Regions from separate parts of the Chitinophaga sp. RAB17 genome, predicted to be linked through region 2. Evidence: riboswitches for the same ligand, from Rfam matches in the RefSeq annotation. Region 2 holds a riboswitch; the other holds the start of a gene.
What was found. Region 2 has a riboswitch for S-adenosylmethionine ahead of AB4Z08_RS21655 (trans-sulfuration enzyme family protein). Riboswitches for the same ligand answer to the same signal wherever they lie in the genome.

Region 1 (7,463 bases), on a different contig from region 2:
ATGTCGGACAGTACGGCACTACCGGTAGCGGTGCCACCGGCACCTTTACCTACAAAGAATTGTTTGTCGGTGAAAGCACTTTCCAGCAAAATGCCGTTGTATTCATTGTATACATCGTAGAGCAGGTTGTGTTCTTTGATCAGGTGCGGCAGTACATATGAGAATACGTGTCCGTTCTGACGGCGGCACTGGGCGATCAGTTTGATGGTACAGTTTCTTTGTTTGGCAAATTGTATATCAAAATCGTTCAGGTGATGAATACCGAAGTTGAATACTTCTTCCGGTTTTACGAAGGTGCCAAAGGCATGGAGGAGGAGGATCACGATTTTGAATTTCGGATCATATCCTTCGATGTCGAGGGTAGGGTCGGTTTCAGCGAAACCCAGGTCCTGCGCTTGTTGCAGGGCGGTAGCAAAGCTGAGATTTTCTTCAAATATTTTTGTAAGAATATAATTCGTTGATCCGTTACAGATACCTTCCACGGCATTCAGCAGATCATTATCATAATATTCTTCCAGGTTGCGGATAATGGGAATACTGGCGCAACTGGACGCTTCATACAGGAATGGCACTTTGTTTTCCGCCTGCAGCTGATACAGTGCGGGCAGGTTTTCAGCGATCATGCGTTTGCTGGCGCTTACTACAGCTTTGCCATTGCGGAGCGCTGTACTCACAATTTCAAAAGCTGCTTCGGTTTCATTGATCAGTTCTACTACTACGTCAATGGTAGGATCTTCGAGGATTTCATTTTTATCGGTAGTAAAATAACTGCTATCGATAGGTCTTGATTTATTGGGGTCCTTAATACAGATTTTTTTGATCCGTGCATTAATACCTTTTGTTCTGTTCAAAACCTCATAGAGTCCTTGTCCTACGACGCCGAATCCGAAAATGCCTAAATTGATGGTCTTGTTTTCCATACTTTTTTTTGAGCTTGCACCCTCAGCAATTAGTCTTTGACAGTTCAGAGATGATCAGTTTCTGAAAGGTCAAAGTGGTGTGCTAACCACTAAGGGCTTTATTGTAAAACAGTAATTTGCTTGCCGGCTGGATGATTTAATTTATCCAGCGCCTGTTTCAGGTCGTTGATCAGATCTTCGGCATCTTCAATACCCACTGATAAACGGATACAGGAGTCCTGTAAACCTGTTTTTTTCCGGAATTCTTCCGGTATGTTACGATGTGTCATGGTGGCCGGATGGGCCAGCATACTTTTCACGCCGCCGAAACTCTCCGCCAGTTTAAATAGTTTGGTAGCGTTTACGATACGGATGGCATTTTTGATATTGTCGCTTTTCAGGGAAAAGCTCACCAGTGCGCCGTAATTTTTCTGTTGTTTGCGGGCAATATGATGATTTTTATGAGTAGCCAGTCCTGGATAATATACCTTATCGATAGCGGGGTGGGCGGCCAGCCAGTTAGCGATAGCGGTGGCATTGCTGCATTGCTTTTCCAGGCGCAGGTACAGTGTTTCAATACCGCGGATGGTTAGCCATGCTTCAAAAGGACTGAGAATGCTACCGGAAATATTCTGATTATAGCGGATCTGATCTGCCAGTATTTTGCTGTTAACGACTACCAGTCCGGCAATCACATCACTGTGACCGGAAAGATATTTGGAAGCGCTGTGGATAACGATATCCGCGCCCAGTGTTAAGGGTTGTTGCAGTAAAGGCGTACTGAAAGTATTGTCTACTACCAGCAGTATATTATGTTGTTTGGCGATTTTGCTGATAGATTTGATATCAGAAATGCGCAATGTTGGATTGGTAGGGGATTCCAGCCAGATGATTTTTGTATTGGGCGTAATGGCTGCCAGTACTTTATCGATGTTGCTGGTATCTACGAAATTAACTTTAATACCGAAGCGTTCAAACATGTGGTTAAATATCTGGAAGATGCCACCGTAGGTATCTTCCACCGCCATGATCTCATCGCCGGTCTTTAACAGCTTCAGCACCGCATCTATGGCCGACATACCACTGGCAAACCCAAATCCGGCAAACCCTTCTTCCAGGTTGCAGATCAGGTCTTCCAGCACCTTTCTTGTGGGATTGTTGGCCCTCGAGAACTCAAAGCCTTTATTAATGCCGGGTGATTCCTGCACAAAGGTGGATGTTTGATAGATAGGCACAGAAATAGCGCCTGTCAGTTCGTCTATCGGAATGCTATGAATCAGTTGTGTAGCTGTTTTCATGTTATAAAGTATTTTTAATGATGTTCAATGTGCACAATTATCTGCTGCAACTTTATCATTAAAGATCAACTTAAACAACAACAAATCCATGAAAGGTGAGTGGGGAGGGCATAAAAAAAGCTCTCCCAGGGTGTTGGAAGAGCTTTTTTAGAAAGTTATATATATCTGTGAAGTATTATCTCTGCCAACTTATCTTTCCCCGATTTGCACCGGGGCAGGAATTAGCACCTTTTTCCTGATCGTAAAATCAGGAAAGGTTGCTAAGGCATCGCAGGGCCAAGTCCCTCCGCCTTTCTGGATAAGTGATGTGTAAGAACTGGCGCAAAGGTAATATCACTTTGATCAGATTTCCAAATTGAATCGGGAATTTATTTATTAAACGATGTTTTATTACCTTTGACTGATATTATTTTATACCCAACCATGTCTTTATGTTTGTTAACCCGCTGCTCTCTGAGGAGCTATTCCAGCACATCTGGGCGTTCCGGCTATTTAAGCAGGATCATCTTACCACTACCAGTGGAGAACCCGTTCAGATCTTATATCCAGGCCTTCATAATCATCACAGCGGACCTGATTTTTCGGCTGCAAAAATCAGGATCGGCGCTACTTTATGGGTAGGGCAGGTAGAGCTGCACCTGAGAACTTCCGACTGGTTCCGGCATGGGCATCAGCATAACCTGCAGTATGGGCGTATTATTTTGCATGTTGTGTTTATACATGATATGCCGGCCGATCGTATTCCTGGAGTGCCCTGCCTGGAGTTACAGCAGTATATTCCCAAATTGCTGCTGCAGCGTTATGAGCAGTTGCGGCAGCTGACACCTTTTGTGCCCTGTGCGCCACATGCCGCGTTGGTACCACAACTGACCTGGCTTAGCTGGAAAGAGCGACTGCTGGCAGAGCGTTGGGAGCGCAAAATGGGGGCCCTGCGTGCCTGGCTGCAAAGCAACCATTTTAACTGGGAAGAAGTCTGTTATTGGGCAGTGGCGCAGAGTTACGGCATGCCCATAAATGCCCTGCCCCTGCTACAGGTAGCACAATCGCTGCCACATGTAGTGCTTATGCGGCACCGGCATCAGGGAATGCAGCTGGAAGCCCTGTTGTTCGGACAGGCAGGGATGCTGGAGGAACCGCATGCCGACGTATATGCGTTGCAGCTGCAGGACATCTATTTTCACCTGCGCCACAAGTATAAGCTTTGTCCTATGCCGTCCCACACCTGGCATTGGCTGCGGATGCGTCCGGCAGCGTTTCCTACTATGCGGCTGGCTACTTTTGCGGCGTTGCTGCAGCACACCACCCACCTGTTTTCCAGGATACTGGAAGCCACAGAGGTAACGGCACTGGAACAATTGTTTTTCGTACAGCCGTCTGCGTACTGGCATACCCATTACCGGTTTGGGCAGCCGGTGCAGCAGACACACCGCCCGGGGAAACAGGCCGTACATGGCATACTTATCAATACGGTATTACCGCTCCTGTTCCTGTACGGACAACAAAAGAACCTTAAATATTACCAGGAGAAAGCCCTTCATTTCCTGCAACAATTGCCGGCAGAAAAAAATAGTATTACCAATAGCTGGGCGGAGTTAGGTGTAATACCCGAAAGTGCGATGGAATCACAGGCGCTGTTGCAATTGAAGCAGTACTACTGTGATGAGAAGCGGTGTTTGCATTGTGCAATCGGGGTGAAGATCCTGAGCAGCTTTTAGCCATTAGCTTTTAGCTGTTAGCCAAATGCAGCGAAGACCAGCATAATATGTTCTCCGCTGCATTTGGCTAACAGCTAAAAGCTAATGGCTAAAAGCTGTTTCACCAGTTAAACGTTACATCCTGCACCATGTCAGGGTGTACACTTTTAGCTACCGGACAGGTATGGGCAGCTCTTTCAAGTATGGTTCTTTCCTTTTCGCCCAGGTTATGGCCTGCAGGGAAGTCGAATACGATGGTAACGCCGGTGATGCGGCGGGGTTCTGTGCCCATAGTTTTCAGGACACTTACTTTAGTGCCTTCAATCGCCCAGTTGTTTTCCATAGCCTTGATCCCCATAATAGAGAGCATGCAGGAGCCCAGTGCGGTAGCCACCAGGTCAGTAGGCGAAAACCTTTCTCCCTTGCCTTTGTTATCTACAGGTGCGTCTGTTTCAATCACAGTGCCTGACCGTAAATGTGTGGCGGTGGTCCGCAGTTCCCCGTTATAGATGATAGATGCCGTTTGCATATTGTTTCTTTTTATGATCTAACCGTAAAAATAAATGTATTTTCAGTATAAGTGCAACATGGAAAGTGGGCGGGCTGTTAAACTAAAAAAAAATTAGCTACGTTTGTAATATATACATAACAATACCTTTGTTCAAGCGTTTATTTATTATAATAATAGCCCACTGTGAAAAAAATATACTTAATCCTGTTTTTGGCAATGATATCCGGCGGCTTGTTTGCGCAAACCACTAATACCACCAACACAACTACGCAAAAAAGCAAAAAAAGCGATAAGGAGCAGCGTAAGCTGAAGAAGATCTCTATTTTCCGTGAACAGGAAGAGGGGGAGAATGTGTTCCAGCGTGATTTTTCGGTGGGCGGCAGGATAACTACCGATGGCTGGGGTGGATTTGTGGAAATGGGGTATCGTAAAAGCAGAAAGAAAGTCAACTACTTCCAGTTTGAGTTTGGGGAGAAGAAAAGCGATAAAGAAGTAAAGAAAAGTGGCGGTTTTTCTTATACCCAGCGTCCATTCATATATGGTAAACGGAATAATTTTTACCAGGCCAAGCTGGGAGTGGGGCAGCGCTACCTGATTGGTGGCAAAGCCAATAAAAACGGGGTAGAGGTGGACTTGATCTACTATGGTGGCATATCTCTGGGGCTGCTGAAACCTTACTATCTGAATATGGTTACCGCAACCGGCGAGAATAAGGACGTAAAATATGACCCTTCTGATCCGGAAGCTTTCCTGAAGCTCGCGGACATCAACGGTGCCGGTGGATTTGGGAAAGGCTGGGATAACCTCAGTGTGGTACCGGGTTTACACGCCAAAGTGGGTATGCGCTTCGATTGGGCCCACTTTAACGAGGTGGTAAGTGCCCTGGAAGTGGGTGTAAATGCGGAAATGTATACTAAAAAGATCCCAATCATGGTGGTGTCGGAAGGTGTGGACTATAACAAACAGTTCTTTTTTGGTGGATATCTGAGCATCCAATTCGGGAAGCGCTGGAATAAGAGATAAGTGTTAACTTTGCTTTTCTAAAGAAAGGAATAAGCGATGCAAGAACTACCCGTAATAGCCGCCGAACCGGCTACAACAAGAGTAAAAAAGCCTGATTGGCTGCGCGTTAAATTACCGATAGGCGAGAACTATAAACAGGTGAGAAGCCTGGTAGATACCCATAAATTACATACGATCTGTGAAAGTGGTAACTGCCCTAACATGGGTGAGTGCTGGGGAGCTGGTACAGCTACTTTCATGATCCTGGGGAATATCTGTACCCGCAGTTGCGGTTTTTGTGCCGTAGCTACCGGCCGCCCGGAAGCAGTGGATTTTGACGAGCCTCAGCGCGTGGCGGAAGCCATTTACCTGATGAAAGTAAAACATGCCGTTATCACCTCTGTAGACAGAGATGAGCTGAAAGACGGTGGTTCTATCATCTGGGCCAATACCATCAATGCAGTCAGGGCTTTAAATCCTAACACCACCATGGAAACGCTGATCCCGGATTTCCGTGGTCAGTGGGAAAACCTCCAGCGCATCATCGATGTAGCGCCTGAAATCGTATCTCATAACCTGGAAACAGTAGAACGTTTAACCAAACAGGTGAGGATACAGGCAAAATATCACCGCAGCCTGGAAGTGATCCGCCGCCTGAAAGAAGGTGGGATGCGTACCAAAAGCGGTATTATGCTGGGCTTGGGTGAAACCAAAGAAGAAGTAGTACAAGCCATGCAGGATCTGTACGACAACGGTTGTGATGTAATCACACTGGGTCAGTACCTGCAGCCTACCCCTAAGCATTTGCCGGTAGCACGCTTCGTACATCCTGATGAATTTGCCGAATTGCGCGAGATCGGTTACAACATGGGACTGGACTACGTAGAGTCCGGACCGTTAGTAAGATCGTCTTATCACGCGGAAAAACATATTGTCAGCGGTCGTAATAAAGGATAACCGGAACTGATTTTCACTTAATTGTTAAAATCCACCCAAAAGGGTGGATTTTTGTTTTCATAACATTATCTTAGCGCCCGAATTGATTTTACCTAACAACAAAATGTTTGTTGTCTAACCTACTTCTCTGTTATACGTTGTGTTCAAAAATTTGGAACCACACCTGGAAACCGTGCTGCTAATGTTTCAGACGATTTTGAATAAGCAACTCTCTAATCAACCTGCCTGTTTGCTGTAGCGATTACGGCTTAACATGTTTTTGCGGTAGTTAATACTGTTATAACGCCTATGGCTATATAACAAATAAAGAATAATGATGCGATGCCGGTAAAAAGCGTTTAGCGATTAGCTTTTAGCTGTTAGTCAAATGCAGCGAAGAAGATAAAAAGCCAACCCCTTTTTTCGTGCAGGCATTATTTTCTTTCGATTGGTACAATGATGAACTGAATGTCAAAAGCCTTTTATGAAAAGAGCATTTTATTTGTTAGCTGTGTCCTGCGGATTGTTTATTTCCCCGCAGCTATTTGCACAGCAATCTACGGACTCCCTGTTAACCAGCGCTACCCTGCAGGAATGCATCCGGTATGCCATCTCGCATCAGCCGGTCATACGGCAGTCGCTCATTGATGAAGCGATTACCGACAGAACCGTGAAGAGTAAGCTGGCCGACTGGTATCCACAGATCAATCTGGACTATAATATCCAGCATTACCTGAAGATACCCACCACTATTTTTAATGGTAGTCCTGTGCAGCAGGGCGTGGCAAACTCCTCTGCCGCACTGTTTGGGCTAAATCAAAACATCTTTACCCGGGACCTGTTGCTGGCCACAAACACGGCCAGGGATGTACGAAAACAGAGCCAGCAAACCACTGCGCGCAATCAGATAGACCTGGTGGCCAGTGTGAGCAAAGCCTACTATGATGTGCTGCTGACCGCGGAACAAATAAAGGTGTTGAGCGAAGACATTACCCGCCTGGAACGCAGTCTGAAAGATGCGAATAACCAATATGCGAGTGGTGTGGTGGATAAAACAGATGCCAAGCGTGCCACCATTTCCCTGAATAATGCGCGTGCCCAACAGAAGGCTGCCCGTGAGCTG
Region 2 (7,463 bases):
AGTAGCAGCGAAATCACTTTTCTGCTCTGCAAATTTCTCTGCCTGCTGCTTCGCCTTCAATAAAGCCAGGTCGTAACGGTACAAGCGTATAATACCATATATAATGATACCTGCCATCAACAGTATTAAAGGGATTTCCCAATAATTGTGTTTATCCAGCTTATAAAGAGAATGGTCAATGTCCTGCCCCAGCTGTAACCGCTTTTTGTCTGTTTCGTCCAGCATGTTTTGTTTCAGTGCTGCCATGAGGTGCAACAGTTCTGTAAACAACCGCTCATTGGCCACTACCAGCGCATATTCTTTCTGTTTCAGGTTATTATGACTGTCTGTAGCATCTTTTATAAATTTATTGTAGGCGTCCTGGATTTTCTGCAGCTGCTCCCGTGTAAATGCTTTGCCATTGGCATTTGTATCGTATTGTACAATCTTTACCTGCTTGCTGGTTTGCTGGATATTGGGTTTGTTGTTGATAGCATCTTTGATACGGCCAAACAGTTTCTTTTTGCCTTTGGTATGGGCTGTTTCAGTGGTCACCACCGTATCCGCCTGCCGCCGGGGTTGCGGTAATTTTATATTGCCTAACTGCTGCAGGGGCAGGGGAGTAGTGGCGGTATCCCATACCTGCGATAACTGTAACAGGGAATCTACGTATAGCCGTGTCTGTAAAAACAACTGCGACTTCCGGGCCTTGTCCGCCAGTAGTGCTTCCATTTGCCGCTCATCCTGCCTGGAATTCACCGCACTGTCGAGATGCTCGGTAATGCGCTTCAGCTGACCGACATAACTATTTAAATAATTCCTGTCAAAAGTGAGGGTGTAGATACGAAAATTGTTATCCGCTGCGTATAATAACTGTACCGCCTGGTCGATATGACCAGCATCTGTTTTGGTAGCCACAAGGTTTTTAACAACAATGCCTAACTGTTGGGATTCCCGTTTCCGTAAAAAGATGATCATGAAAAATGTCATCAGCACCAAAACCATTATCGTTAGCACAGCATAGCGTACAAAGGTCTTTTTTTCCTGAATTTTATACATCGTTACATTATGATTGGATGTTGGCCGGCAGTCCTTCCGGACTGCGCACGAAAATAAATGATTTTATTGGCCGTAACTAATAGATAATCAATGTAAAACAATGAATATAGGTATATATTTTCCCCTGAATTGCATATGTATTGTTTTATTTAATACATTATATTTTTTTACTTATTAAAAGATTAATATTCCGTGGAATCTGTTTTTTAATTCATGATATTTATAATATCTTTTGTCACAAGGAAAGCTCAATATTGATTTTTGTATTATTGTTGCGTTATAATATTTTTCCTCAATGCACTATCTGAAAAACTGTTTTATCACCTGTTTATTATTTTTTGCATTACTACCATTTACCTATAGTCAATCAGTTTATCCGGATCCGCAGTATAAATTTGTAGCAGGTCCGGGGACGTTACAGGATCGTAATTTTTATCTGTTTACCCTCCTGGAACGACTACCAGGCCTACCTTCGCTCCTGGCTAAAGATAGCAGCCTGCAGGCACTCCGGAATCAGTATAAACAACGTATATCCCATCCCGTGAGTAACGGGGAAAATCCCGCTGTGCTGTTATTTTCCGATGCAAGCATCCAACAGGTAAGCAGCGCTTTCACCAGGTTGTTACAACAAAACCCGGCGCCGTTTGTCCGATTGTTGCGGGAAATGCGTGGCAGTGGCCTGTTTGAACTGCATGCACGTAAAAGTGATGGAGAATTTCTGAACGCAGCCTGGAAAGATGCAGCCGATGGTGTTAACTATATCATCAATGCCTATACGAATGGTACCGGCCTGCGGTACCCGGTAATTGATTCAGCATTGTTGTATGTACATTCACCTGCCTATAAAGCCGGCGTGCAGCATTTGCTGGCGCAGGTAGAGGAGAAGGACAGGCAGGATGATTTGTTTTTTCAGCCATCGCTGCAGCTGGCACTTGGATTACTTACTCTTAGCCACCGCGATGAAGCTGCCCGCTATGAGCCTATGTCGGCCACTAACGGAGACGCCTATAGGCAAATAAAGAAAACCGACTGGAGTAAATATCCCTATCCAGTCATGCTGATCCTGGGAGCCAGCCCGGTAGCCAAAGAAGTGCTGAGCGAAACCGGGAAAAGCCGTTGCCGCACCGGTGCAGGCTTATATCAAAAAGGCCTCGCACCCTTTATTATTGTTTCCGGTGGGCATGTAAGACCAGTAGGCACCCCTTATTCGGAGGCGGTAGAAATGAAGAAGTACCTGGTCAACGAGTTGAAAATACCCGCTGCTGCAGTCATGATAGACCCTTATGCGAGACATACCACCACCAACGTGCGTAACGCTGTACGCATTGCATGGAGAAGCGGTATCCCGGTCAACAAACGGATGTTATGCGTATCTGATGCGATGCACCTGGTATATGTTACCAGCCCGCTGTTTAAGCAACGCTGTATGACCGAACTGGGATATATGCCTGCGGCAGACATCGAACAAACAGATCTTTATTATTTGTCGTTCGTACCAGACCTTCGTTCCCTGCAGGTTAATACCTTCGATCCACTGGATCCCTGATACACAATATTTTGTTCACTTATTCGTCTTCCATATAAACCTTACAACACAAAATTATGTCTGATCAATCTATCCAGCCCTTGTATACTATCCTCGGAGCAGGGGGCATTATCGCTAATGAACTGGCTGCAGAGCTCGTGAATAATAAAAAACGGGTTCGCCTGGTAAGTCGCTCCCCCAAGTCAATTGCGGGCATTACCGACCTGGTTGGGGCTGATATCACGGATTACGAACAAACAAAAAATGCGGTAAAAGGAAGCAGCATCGTTTTCCTCACGGCAGGTTTGAAATATGACATCAAAGTATGGAGCGATGCGTGGCCTAAGATCATGACCAACGTGATCAATGCCTGTAAAGAAGCCGGCGCCAAACTGATTTTCTTTGATAACGTATATTCTTACGGGTTAGTAAATGGCCCTATGAAAGAAGATACTCCTTATCAGCCTTCGAGCAAAAAAGGGATCATTCGTGCGGCCATTGCCAAACAACTGATGGACGAAGTAAAAGCAGGTAAAATCACTGCTACCATAGCGCGGGCTGCCGATTTCTACGGCCCGGGCGCCGATAAAACAGGCTTCCTGAACATCCTGATCATCGATAAATTTAAAAAGAACAGCTCAGCCATGTGGCTGGGAAAAGATAACCAGACGCATAGCTACACCTTCACACCAGATGCTGCGAAAGGCTTATACCTGCTTTCCCAGGATGATACTTCCTGGAACCAGGTATGGCATTTACCTACTGCCAATCCAGCACCGGATGGTAAAGGCTATGTAAACCTGATTGCTACCCAAATGGGCGTAAAGCCCAAATATATGAAGCTGGGCAGCTTTATGTTAACACTCTCCGGATTGTTCGATGCCACCATCAGAGAAATGAAGGAAATGCTTTATCAGAGCAACTATCCATACATACTGGACTCTTCAAAATTTGAAAAGCACTTTCATGTAAAACCCACTTCCTATGAAGAAGGGATCCGTTTAACACTGGCAAAACAGTAGTCTACTAATTTTGTAGGAAAATAAATTTGGTAGTTAATTTTTCTGCATTATCTTTGCGTCAGTTCTTTAAATAGCTTATCAAGAAAGGAGGAGGGACATGGCCCGACGATACCTTAGCAACCATCACTGCGCAAGCAGTGAAAGGTGCTGCATCCATCCCGGTTTAATTACCAGGAAAGATAAGTCAGATTCTAAGTTTTACTATACATTATTATCTATATAATGATAAAACTCATCTGGCTCCCAGGTGAGTTTTTTTTATGCCCCGGCCTACCCTTGATATGCTCATTTAACGGACCTGTTTAATCAATTTTCATCAAACTAAAAATCAAAAAACAGATGAGCACAATTACTGAACTGATCCACTCTATTCCCGTAGACCCTCACACCGGCGCCATTGCTGTGCCTATTTATCAAACTTCTACGTTTGTGCAGGAAGCACCCGGCGTCAATAAAGGATATGACTATGCCCGCTCCAATAATCCTACCCGCGAAACAGCCGAGAAGATTATTGCCAAACTGGAAGGTGGTGCCACCGCATCCTTGTTCTCCAGCGGGTTGGCAGCCATTGATGCGGTTATCAAACTGCTTAAATCCGGTGATGAAATTGTAGCGGTAGATGATATCTATGGCGGCGCTTTCCGCCTCTTTAATAAAGTATATGAGAAGTTTGGTATCAAAGTAAGTTACGTGGATACATCAGATACCCAGGCGGTCTTTAATGCTATTACGCCCGCTACCCGTTTAATATGGCTGGAAACACCCACCAATCCCACATTGAAAATCTCCGATATCGCTGCTATTGGCCGTATTGCAAAGGCTCATAATTGTTTGTTTTGTGTAGATAATACTTTCGCTTCCCCCGTATTGCAAAAGCCATTGGAGCTGGGCGCTGACCTGGTGATACACAGTGCTACCAAGTACCTCGGCGGACATAGCGACCTGATTGCAGGCGTGGTCGTTGCTAAAACAATACCACTGGGAGAGGAGATTAAATTTTACCAGAATGCCTGTGGGGCTATTCTGTCGCCCTTCGACAGTTTCCTGCTGATACGTGGTATTGAAACACTGCACCTGCGCATTAAACAACATGGCATCAATGCACAGGCGCTGGCAGCATACCTGGAGAAACATCCGGCAGTAGAAAAAGTATTCTATCCCGGCTTGCCTTCCCATAAAGGGCATGAGCTGGCAAAGCAGCAGAGTAAAGGGTTTGGAGGTATTATTTCTTTTACATTGAAAGATGATACCACGGAAGCAGCTACAGCATTTGTTACCTCTACTCACTACTTCAAGCTGGCAGAAAGTCTGGGTGGTATCAAGAGCTTACTTTGTCATCCGGCAGCAATGACCCATAAATCTATTCCTGCAGAAAAAAGAAGAGCGGCCGGCGTGAGCGATAGCCTGATCCGTTTGTCGGTAGGACTGGAAGAAACAGCCGATCTGCTGGCCGACCTGGAGCAGGCCTTTACGAAACTGCCGGTGCCCGCCCACGCAGAAAGCGTGTTGTCAGCATAGCCGCTACGTTGTCGCCGGTAGCATTGAGAATGGTTGCCAGCGGATCTACGAGTGTACCGATAATCATCAGCGGTGGCAAGGCTTCTATCGGGAATCCATAGATGCTCATCACCAGCAGCTCACCGATATAGCCGCCATTGGGGATGCCGCCTTCCACTATGCTGGCGATAACAGTAACGCCCAGGGCCATCAGGACAACGGAAGGACTGTCGAAACTTTTACCAAACATGGCAAATACTACCGCCATTTTTATAATAGAAGAAATACTGGAGCCATCTTTATGCAGGGTGGCTCCAAGCGGCACCACCACATTACCAATATCCTGCGGGACACCCATTTTGGCCACCGCTTCGAGGTTGGCCGGAATAGTAGCAATGCTGCTGCCCGTGCCTACTGCCGTAAGGGTAGGTATAATATTATTTTTCCAGAAGATTTTAATACCAGGAATTCCTCCGGCCACAAACGCATACAGACTGAATCCGAATATAAAGTAGAAGATACCGAAGCCATAATAGATACCCAGGGAATGTGCGTAGGTGCCAAACAGTTGAGGGCCTACGGTGCCTACCTGGTAAGCGAAATAAGCGCCCAAACCAACAGGTCCCAGTTTCATGATCACGCCTAGCACTTCTTTCATCACTTCATTGCCGGAATACAAAAATTGCCGGAAAGCTTTGCCGGCCTCGCCTACACGCATGGCCGCAAACCCGGTGAGGCCGGAAAAAATGATGAAAGGCAGCATGTTTTTGCGCGATAATAATTCATAAAACTCACCCACTGTGAGTAATCTGCTCAACTGTTCCCCCCAGTTGCCCGGCTGCTCTATGTTGATGTTTTTTGATAGGGCTACCTGCTGGTGGATAGGGAATAACCATACTGCCACAATGGTCAAAAAAGCAGATATCAGAATGGTACTGAGGAATACCAGCGACATCATGCCCAATATTCGCCCCAGTTTATTGCCGGCATCGATATGTGCAATGGCATTTGCAATACAGAAAAATACCAGCGGTATGATTACGGTGAACAACAGGTTCAAAAAAATATCGCCTATCGGCTTTATAATGACTACCTTTTCTCCGAATATAAGCCCGGCAATACTGCCGGCTATGATACCTGCCAACAGCCAGAACATGCTGCTGTACGTTTTAAGGAATCCCATGAATGAAATTTATATTATACAAGATAGCCAAATGTATCTGATCATTGAACAATCAGACATGATTATTGTTTATGCTCATAGCAAACCAATATGTTAGTCATGAAAAGCTTGCTGCTCTGTTTGTTGCTGCCCTTTTTTTTCCAGGACCGATCCTACACCATAGGAGAGGTGATGCGCAATGCCAGGCAACTGCAAAGTGACAGCATACCGGTTAAAATTACCGGTTATGTGACGAAAAAACTACGCGACAATAATTACCTGTTTGAAGACAAAACTGCAGAAATTCAGATAGATATTGACCCCAGGTATCTCCCCCGCAAGCCATTCAACGACAGAGATGCGGTGACCATCAAGGCCCTGGTAAAATACGAAATCAACAAACCCATTACTCTTAAGGTAAATCAGGCGGTTAATAACGATTAACGGAGATGACTATATGATTTTTACCACGAAGCTGTAAATACTCTTCATACTTACCAGGATCACAATCACCGCTACCGCTACCATAATGGTTTTGGCAGAAATTTTATTGGATACCTTTGCTGCAATAGGAGAGGCAATAGCACTGCCTACTACCAGCCCCAGTACGGCGTCCCAGTGCACATGATAAAGCACGGTGATGAAAGTGAGGGAGCTGAGCATAGCAATAAAAAAGCGGGTAGCCTTTACCGTGCCCAGTGAAAAACGGGGGTGTCTGCCGCCGGCAATCAGCGATGATAATACAATAGAACCCCAGCCGCCGCCGCCAATAGCGTCTATAAAACCGCCACCAAAGCCCAGCAAGCCAATTCTCTTTATTTTTTTGGTGACATGTTTTTTGCGTTGTGCCCGAACAGCCCGCAACAGGATCACAGTACCCAGTATCAGTGTATACAGCGATACCAATGGTTTGGTATACATTGCATAATGTTCCAGGGAAGATAACAGGTAAGCACCTATCACCGCTCCGGCAATACCCGGCAATATCAGTATTTTGAAAAGCTTTTTGTTGACATTGCCCATCCGCTGATGCATCCAGCCTGCAATGCCGCAGCTCAGGATCTCAGAAATATGTACTGCCGTACTGGCGGATGCCGGAGGAATGCCCATGGACAGGGAAAAAGTAGTGGAAGTAATGCCGTAAGACATGCCTATGGCGCCATCAATCATGGCAAATATAAAACCAGCTATCAGAAAATAATAAAAAGTAGGAGGTACA

Region 1: linked by a shared signal. The riboswitch ahead of AB4Z08_RS29305 (trans-sulfuration enzyme family protein) and the one ahead of AB4Z08_RS21655 (trans-sulfuration enzyme family protein) in region 2 are both predicted to bind S-adenosylmethionine.

The regions. Positions count from the first base shown of each region.
Region 1 is NZ_JBFREI010000012.1:89,664-97,126, reverse strand. It holds gene AB4Z08_RS29310 (homoserine dehydrogenase) at 1-920, opposite strand, end outside; gene AB4Z08_RS29305 (trans-sulfuration enzyme family protein) at 1,019-2,197, opposite strand; SAM riboswitch class I at 2,384-2,502, opposite strand; gene AB4Z08_RS29300 (DUF2851 family protein) at 2,629-3,912, shown strand; gene AB4Z08_RS29295 (OsmC family protein) at 4,013-4,420, opposite strand; gene AB4Z08_RS29290 (hypothetical protein) at 4,586-5,425, shown strand; gene lipA (lipoyl synthase) at 5,462-6,361, shown strand; gene AB4Z08_RS29280 (TolC family protein) at 6,825-7,463, shown strand, end outside.
Region 2 is NZ_JBFREI010000006.1:503,965-511,427, forward strand. It holds gene AB4Z08_RS21640 (ATP-binding protein) at 1-969, opposite strand, end outside; gene AB4Z08_RS21645 (YdcF family protein) at 1,334-2,584, shown strand; gene AB4Z08_RS21650 (NAD-dependent epimerase/dehydratase family protein) at 2,641-3,585, shown strand; SAM riboswitch class I at 3,658-3,771, shown strand; gene AB4Z08_RS21655 (trans-sulfuration enzyme family protein) at 3,925-5,103, shown strand; gene AB4Z08_RS21660 (dicarboxylate/amino acid:cation symporter) at 5,054-6,265, opposite strand; gene AB4Z08_RS21665 (NirD/YgiW/YdeI family stress tolerance protein) at 6,365-6,688, shown strand; gene AB4Z08_RS21670 (sulfite exporter TauE/SafE family protein) at 6,698-7,463, opposite strand, start outside.